DNA from 2 places in the Pseudomonas sp. S2_A10 genome. Region 1 is predicted to be linked to the other one. Evidence: riboswitches for the same ligand, from Rfam matches in the RefSeq annotation. Region 1 holds a riboswitch; the other holds the start of a gene.
The links. A riboswitch is a leader RNA that binds a small molecule or an ion and turns the genes downstream of it on or off. The one in region 1 is predicted to bind cobalamin.
Positions count from the first base shown of each region.

Region 2: it holds a riboswitch for cobalamin, as region 1 does, so the genes downstream of both, cobO (cob(I)yrinic acid a,c-diamide adenosyltransferase) here and AB4N41_RS20365 (CbtB domain-containing protein) in region 1, are expected to answer to the same signal.

Region 1 covers NZ_CP162773.1:4,534,292-4,538,499, reverse strand. The annotation lists gene cobW (cobalamin biosynthesis protein CobW) at 1-704, opposite strand, end outside; cobalamin riboswitch at 804-1,015, opposite strand; cobalamin riboswitch at 1,890-2,108, shown strand; gene AB4N41_RS20365 (CbtB domain-containing protein) at 2,232-2,429, shown strand; gene AB4N41_RS20360 (CbtA family protein) at 2,441-3,142, shown strand; gene AB4N41_RS20355 (cobalamin biosynthesis protein) at 3,139-3,552, shown strand; gene cobM (precorrin-4 C(11)-methyltransferase) at 3,631-4,208, shown strand, end outside.
Region 2 covers NZ_CP162773.1:3,726,267-3,730,474, forward strand. The annotation lists gene AB4N41_RS16810 (PQQ-dependent sugar dehydrogenase) at 1-774, opposite strand, end outside; gene AB4N41_RS16815 (hypothetical protein) at 841-1,425, opposite strand; cobalamin riboswitch at 1,588-1,817, shown strand; gene cobO (cob(I)yrinic acid a,c-diamide adenosyltransferase) at 1,901-2,512, shown strand; gene AB4N41_RS16825 (cobyrinate a,c-diamide synthase) at 2,509-3,891, shown strand; gene bluB (5,6-dimethylbenzimidazole synthase) at 3,888-4,208, shown strand, end outside.

The DNA.
Region 1 (4,208 bases):
TCAGAGCCGGCACCGAGACCGATCAGCACGTCGAGCGGCAGGCGGCCATTGCTGGCTTCGACGATTTTTACCGCTGGCGGCAGCTCTTCGGCTACTTCAGCGCGTACGCGAGCCAGGTCTTGCGGGCTGGTCTGGTCAGCTTTGTTGAGGATCACCAGGTCAGCGCTGGCCAGTTGATCGGCGAACAGTTCATGCAGCGGCGACTCGTGATCAAGGTTCGGATCGAGTTTGCGCTGGGCATCGACCTGATCCGGGAACGCGGCGAAGGTGCCAGCAGCGACGGCCGGGCTGTCGACCACGGTGATGACTGCGTCGACGGTGCAGGCACTGCGAATTTCCGGCCACTGGAAGGCTTGCACCAGCGGTTTTGGCAGGGCTAGGCCCGAGGTTTCAATAAGGATGTGGTCGAGATCGCCGCGACGGGCAACCAGCTCGCGCATCACCGGGAAGAATTCTTCCTGCACGGTGCAGCACAGGCAGCCGTTGGCCAGCTCATAAACGCGGCCGCTGGCCTCTTCTTCGGTGCAGCCGATGGTGCATTGCTTGAGGATTTCACCGTCGATGCCCAGCTCGCCAAACTCGTTGACGATCACCGCAATGCGCCGGCCCTGAGCGTTGTCGAGCATGTGCCGCAGCAGCGTGGTTTTGCCCGAACCGAGGAAACCGGTGACGATGGTGACGGGGAGTTTGGCCAGTGTTTTCATCGGTATGCCCTTTGGCAAGCGGCGGGCATACGGGACGAGAACCGGCAGCGCGCATGCACGCCGGAAGCATTCGCCACCGGATCACCCCGCCCGGTTGTAGTGAGAATCTGTGACGAGGCAGGTCTCCTGGCTGACGGCGTTCAGGCGTTGGGCCTGGCGTCCATTGCGCCTTCCCGCTGGCTCATCGGTTGAGCTGGCAGTGGCGTGGCAACGAACATCACCGTTCACAGTTGCGGGGGCAGCCGCGGCTTTGACCGCGTTCCCTTCTTAGCTTCGGCGAGTGCCGAAGAACCTCGAAAGCGCAAGGCTACGCATGGGTCCGTCGTGGGTCAATGGGCGTTGAGTTTGAGTTCGGGGGCATATCCGTTGCTGCGGTAACGGCTTCTTATGGTTTCGCTCTTACAGCGAGTCCCTTTTTCAAACGCCAAAAAGGAACCAAAAGGCTTTGCCCCGGCGTACGGCCCGCTCGCTGGGGCTCGGGGTACCTTCGTTACGGGACCGATCCGGGCGCAGCGGCTACGGTTTGCTTCGCTGCACCTCCTTCCGCTGTGTACGACTGCGTCGCACGGTCGCTGCGCTCCCACCCCCGGATCGATCCCGTAACGAAGCCTGCCGAAGGGGCAAAAGATCAAAAGCCAGAGCAAAAGCAAAGGCAAAGGCAAAAGCAAAAGATCGCAGCCTTCGGCAGCTCCTACAGTTGGATCGCGCACCAGCTCAAGAACAGGTCGGCTGTCAGGCCGCCTTCGCGAGCAGGCTCGCTCCCACAAAAGCAAAAGTAAAGCAGCGCAGCCGCCCCACTCAACAATGAGCGCAAGCTCGAGTGCTCTTGATCTTGATCCACCGGCGACGTCGGAAGGCTGAGTGGAGGGATTGATCCGGGCGTGGGAGCGCAGCGACCGTACGACGCAGTCGTACACAGCGAGTGTAGGTGCAGCGAAGCAAACCGGAGCCGCTGCGCCCGGATCAGTCCCGGAGCGAAGGAACCCGAGCCTGCGAGGGCCGAACGTAGGAGCAAGCCTTTTTGGGTACTTTTTCGGCGTTTGGAAAAAGTGCCTCGCCGTAAGGGCGAAACCGTAATCAGCAACACCCGCAGCAACGGATATACACACAAAAACATCAGAAAAATGCCCACATCGCAGTACCGAAAACTCCCGGAAATTGACTAAAAACCCAAACCCATGTTCTCCTGCACACCTTGTTACGGGTGCCCTTCACAGGGTGAAACGGGAAACCGGTGAATCATGTGCTTTACTCAAAGCCATGTCAGTCCGGTGCTGCCCCCGCAACGGTAAGCGAGCGAAGCGTCAGATCCACTGTGCCCCGGCATGGGAAGGTGATGCTTGCAGGTCGGCGACCAGCCAACCCCTCGCGAGCCCGGAGACCGGCCCGCAACACCCAGCGCGCGCAAGCGCCGCTGAACACAAACAAACCCGCGGTGGGCGGGCGCTGTTCGAAATTCCTGCGTGCCCGGCCCGCAGGGATTTTCATGCGCTCTGTTTACCCGCTGACATTTCAGAGGGAAGCGCTATGTCGATCATCAGTAACACCGTCAGCCACACTGACCACATCTCCAGCAGCACCACACTCGGCCAACGCGTCGCCGCCGCCCTCTTCGCCTCGATCCTCGGTGCCAGCCTGGTCTGGTTCGCCGGTTTCTCGCACATCGAAGCGGTGCACAACGCCGCCCACGATACCCGCCACAGCGCCGCGTTCCCGTGCCACTGAGGCCTGCCGAAATGATCAAGCGTATCGCGCAAACCGCAGGCTTCACCGGCTTGCTGGCCGCCCTGCTGCTGACCCTGCTGCAGAGTTTCTGGGTATCACCGTTGATTCTGCAGGCCGAATCCTTCGAGAAATCCGAACCGGTCGCGCAAGTCCACGAACACGCCGCCGGCACCGCCGCCCACAGCCATGATGGCGAAGCCTGGGAGCCGGAAGACGGCTGGCAGCGCGTGGTCTCGACCACTGGCGGTAATCTGGTGGTGGCAGTGGGTTTCGCCTTGATGCTCGCCGGCCTGTACACCTTGCGCGCGCCGACCAAGACCTCGCAAGGGCTGCTCTGGGGTCTGGCCGGTTACGCCACGTTCGTTCTCGCGCCGACCTTGGGCCTGCCACCTGAATTGCCGGGCACTGCGGCTGCCGATCTGGCATCGCGGCAGATCTGGTGGATCGGCACTGCCGCTTCGACCGCCGTCGGCCTGGCACTGATCGCCTTCAGTCGTCACTGGCTGATGAAGCTTCTTGGTGTAGCGATTCTCGCCGTGCCGCATGTGATCGGCGCGCCGCAACCGCAGGTGCATTCGATGCTCGCTCCAGAGGCACTGGAAACCCAGTTCAAAATCGCTTCGCAGCTGACCAACGTCGCGTTCTGGCTGGCTCTGGGCCTGATCAGTGCCTGGTTGTTCCGCCGCAAAAGCGCAGGCCCATATCAGGCATGACCGATGACCGCGCAGCGCCGACCTTCGTGGTCGGCCTTGGCTGCCAGCGCGGCTGTCCGGCCAGTACGCTGCGTGCGTTACTTGATCAAGCATTGCAGGCGCACCGCATCGAGCTGCGAGCGGTCAAGGCTCTGGCGAGTATCGATCTCAAGCGCGACGAACCGGGGTTGCTGGAACTGGCCACACAATTGAATCTGCCGCTGCAGTATTTCAACAGTGCCGAGCTGGCGCCCTATCAGCAGCGCCTCAGCCATCAATCGCAAATCGCCTTTGAGCGCACCGGCTGCTACGGCGTGGCGGAAAGCGCCGCGCTGGCGCTGGCCGAGCAGTTGATTCAGGCGCCGGCGAAACTGCTGATTCCCCGGCAGAAATATGCGCAGGCCACGCTGGCATTGGCCGGCGCTGCATAAAATCCCGATAATCCCCGCCATTGATCATGAGCACGCTTCATCTGCAGTGTGCCTGCGCCTCTTCACAAGGATTCAACGATGACCGTCTACTTCATCGGCGCCGGCCCAGGCGACCCGGAACTCATCACCGTCAAAGGCCAACGGCTGATTCGCAGCTGCCCGGTGATCATTTATGCCGGCTCGCTGGTACCCGCAGCGGTGCTGGAAGGTCATCAAGCCGAAACCGTGGTCAACAGCGCTGAACTGCATCTGGAACAGATCATCGATTTGATCAGGACTGCCCATGCCCAAGGCCAGGATGTTGCCCGTGTGCATTCGGGGGATCCAGGTCTGTACGGCGCGATTGGTGAGCAGATTCGCTACTTGCGTGAGCTGAACATTCCTTTCGAGATCATTCCGGGCGTGACCGCCACAGCGGCATGCGCAGCGCTGCTGGGCGCCGAGTTGACCCTGCCGGACATTTCGCAAAGCGTGATCCTGACCCGTTACGCCGACAAGACCGCGATGCCCGCCGGCGAAGAACTGGCGAGCCTGGCGCAGCACGGCGCGACCATGGCCATTCATCTGGGGGTCAATCATCTGGAAAAGATACTGGTCGAACTGCTGCCGCATTACGGCGCGGACTGCCCGATTGCCGTTATTCACCGCGCGACATG
Region 2 (4,208 bases), 810 kb from region 1:
GATGCCCGAGGCGAAGATCCGGTGATTGCCGGTCGCACGATCCACTTCCCAGATCGCCGCGCGGCCTTCTTCCTGATCCAGACCGTTTTCGCCGACGTTACTGTTCGAGCCGACGGTGACGTAGAGCTTGTTGCCGTCCTTGCTGGCGATGACGTTTTTGGTCCAGTGGTGATTCAGCGTGCCGCCGGGCAAGTCGACGACTTTGATCGGTTGGGTCTTGATCTCGGTGGCGCCCGGCTCGTAGTTGAAACGCAGCAGGCGGTCGGTGTCGGCTACGTACAAATCGTTGCCAACCAGCGTCATGCCAAACGGCGAGTTGAGGTTCTGCAGGAACACCGTGCGGGTTTCCGCGACGCCATCGTGGTCGGCATCACGCAGCAGGGTGATGCGGTTCGGGCTGGGCACGCCGGCGCCGGCCTTGCCCATGACTTTCTTCATCACCCAGCCACGAATGCCTTTGCTGTCATCGGGCTTGGGCGGCGCATTGGTTTCCGCCACCAGCACATCGCCGTTGGGCAGCACGTAGAGCCAGCGCGGGTGATCGAGGCCTTCGGCAAACGCGGCGACCTGGGTGCCGGCCGCTGCGATCGGTTTCGCGCCGTCCGGCCAGCCCACCGCCGGGGCGATGTTGACTGTCGGTATCAGCGTCTTGTTCGGTTCGGGCAGTTTCGGTGACGGGCCGGTGCCGTCGGAGACTTGCAGGCTGGAGGTTTCACCGCAGGCGGCGAGCCCGCCAGCGACGGCGATGATAAGAGCGAGTTGGGCCTTGCGCATTGCTGATCTTCCCTATGAATGCATTCCTAAACATAGAGGAGGGCGCAGGCCCGATGGTTCAACTGCTCAACCGCGGGCTTCCTTGAACAGCACGGCGATGCCGGGATGATAGTTGCCCGCGTCGCTGTGCAATTTGCGATAGGCGTAGGGGAAATACCAGGCCACGGCGCAGGTGTGTTCCTTTTGCAGGTCGTCGACCATGTCCTGCAGTTCTTCAGGGCTGGCGCTGTGCTGGGCTTTTTGCGGAGCAACAAAGAGGCAGCCGAGCTTGAGATCGCTGGCGTAGCTGATGCGCTTGGCATCAGCGGTGACGTCGAGCAGTGCCTGGGTCAGGTTGAGGTTGTTGACCCGTGGCCAGCGTTGCGTGGCCTGAATGAACGCGCGGTCTTCGGCGCCGGCAATCAGCAGGTCGGCGCGAGCATTGCGTTCGCCTTCTTCGTTCTGTTTGCGCGTGGCCGTGTCGTTCAGCGTGACCATTTCAGCCATCCACGCCGCTGCCGCGAGCAGGCCGAGATTGGCTTTCTCGTCGTGCCAATATGGCGTGTCGTTGTCGCCGCGTACGGTGTTGTAGCGATCGATACAGTCAAACCAGCGTTCCAGCAGCGGGCGCAGGAATTCCAGGCGCGGGTTGCTGATGATCATGCCTTGCATCGTCGTCATCCTTATTGTTGTAGTGGGCTTTTCGGGAAAAGCATGGCTCTTTGATATCACTTGTCGCAGTCTGGCACAAGATTGCCGCTGCACAATGGATCAACGGCAGTTATTCGCGCGCAAAGCGCCTCTTCAATTGACGCTCCACCCCCAACCCTCTAACCTTCGCCGCTTGTTTCAGGTGCTCTGTGGCCCCGCGTCGACAGAGTGAAACAGGGAAGCCGGTGAGGGTGGTCTTCAAGCGAAGCCACGACGATCCCGGCGCTGCCCCCGCAACGGTAAATGAGTGAAAACTGCGCCTTGAGCCACTGCCTCGAAAGAAGCGGGAAGGCGCGCAGTCCGGCGAAACGCCGCTCATGAGCCCGGAGACCGGCCTGATCCATCTCAGCGGCATCACGGTGGGCGATGCCAGGCTTTTTGCCGTCTATTCTTGTGCCTGCCCGCCGTTATCCAGCCTCAACGGAGAGCTCCCCCCATGACTGATTCCCCCGAGCGTGACGAACGCCATCTGGCGCGCATGCAGCGCAAGAAAGCCGTGATCGACGAACGCATTGCCAACTCGCCCGACGAATGTGGCCTGGTGCTGGTGCTGACCGGCAACGGCAAAGGCAAGAGCAGCTCGGCGTTCGGCATGCTCGCCCGCGCGATGGGCCACGGCATGCAGTGCGGCGTGGTGCAGTTCATCAAGGGCCGCAACAGCACTGGCGAGGAATTGTTTTTCCGCCGCTTCCCCGAGCAAGTGCGTTTCCACGTCATGGGCGAAGGCTTCACCTGGGAAACCCAGGATCGTCAGCGCGATATCGCCGCGGCGACCGCCGCTTGGGAAGTCTCCCGCGAATTATTGCGCGACCCTTCGATCGGTCTGGTAGTGCTCGATGAGTTGAACATCGCCCTCAAGCACGGCTACCTCGATCTCGATCAGGTGCTCAGCGATTTGCAGGCGCGTCCGCCGATGCAGCACGTGGTGGTCACCGGTCGCGGCGCCAAGCCGGAAATGATCGAGATGGGCGACACGGTCACCGAAATGGGCATGCTCAAGCACGCCTTCCAGGCCGGGATCAAAGCGCAGAAAGGCGTCGAACTTTGAAGCAACCACGTCACTGCCCGGCGGTGTTGATCGCCGCGCCGGCCTCCGGTCAGGGCAAGACCACCGTCACCGCCGCACTTGCCCGTCTGCATCGCAACCAAGGGCGCAAGGTGCGCGTGTTCAAATGCGGCCCGGACTTTCTCGACCCGATGATCCTCGAGCGCGCCAGCGGTGCGCCGGTGTATCAACTGGACATGTGGATGGTCGGCGAGCAGGAAAGTCGCCGGCTGTTGTGGGAAGCCGCCGCCGAAGCCGACCTGATTCTGATCGAGGGCGTGATGGGCCTGTTCGACGGCACGCCGTCCAGCGCTGATCTGGCGCGCCACTTCGGTGTGCCGGTGCTCGGCGTGATCGACGGCACCGCCATGGCGCAGACCTTTGGCGCCTTGGCGCTGGGCCTGGCGAAGTATCAGCCGGACTTGCCGTTCGCTGGCGTGCTGGCCAACCGCGTCGGCACCTTGCGCCATGCGCAATTACTCGAAGGCAGCCTCACCGAAGGTCTGCGCTGGTACGGTGCGCTGTCCCGCGAAACCGGTATCGAATTGCCGAGCCGCCACCTCGGCCTGGTTCAGGCCAGCGAATTGAATGATCTGGATCTGCGCCTCGACGCGGCCGCCGATGCGCTGGCCAGCAGTTGCGAGGTCGCGCTGCCACCCGCCGTAGAATTCGCCGCGCCTGAGATCATCGCCGCCGAGCCTCTATTAAAAGGTGTGCGCATCGCCGTTGCCCGCGATGAAGCCTTTGCCTTCACCTATGGCGCCAGTCTCGATCTGCTGCGGGCGATGGGCGCCGAATTGCGCTTCTTCTCGCCGATCCGCGACACGCAATTGCCCGAGGCGGACAGCCTGTATCTACCGGGCGGCTATCCAGAGTTGCATCACGTCGCGCTGGCGCAAAACGCCTCGATGCTGGCGGCGATCCGCGCGCACCATACGGCGGGCAAGCCCTTGCTCGCCGAATGTGGCGGCATGCTTTACCTGCTTGATTCGCTGACTGACGTGGAAGGCACCCGTGCTGAGCTGGTCGGTTTGCTCAAGGGCGAGGCGGTGATGCAGAAGCGTCTGGCGGCGCTGGCGTTGCAGGCGGTTGAATTGCCGGAAGGGGAGTTGCGTGGGCATACCTATCATCATTCCCTGACCACCACAGCGCTGACGCCGATTGCCCGTGGGCTGAGTCCCAATGGCGGGCGCGGCGCTGAGGCGGTTTATCGCGAGGGGCGGATGACGGCGTCGTACGTGCACTTTTATTTCCCATCGAATCCGACTGCGATTGCGGCATTGTTTGCGCCAGATCGTGAGGCCGCCTTCGCGAGCAAGCTCGCTCCCACAATGGATGACCTGAACCCTGTGGGAGCGAGCCTGCTCGCGAAAGGGCCATGACCGACAACACATTCTCCGAAGCCGAACGCGCAGCGGTCTACAAGGCCATCGCCGAGCGCCGCGACATGCGCCACTTCACCGGCGGCAGCGTCGAGCCGCAACTGCTGCGTCGTCTGCTCGAAGCCGCTCATCAAGCGCCGAGCGTCGGTCTGATGCAGCCCTGGCGCTTCATCCGCATCAGCGATCGTGCTCTGCGCGGGCAGATCCGCGATCTGGTGGAAGAAGAGCGCATCCGCACTGCCGAAGCCCTTGGCGAGCGCAGCGATGAGTTCATGCAGCTCAAGGTCGAAGGCATCAACGATTGCGCCGAAGTGCTG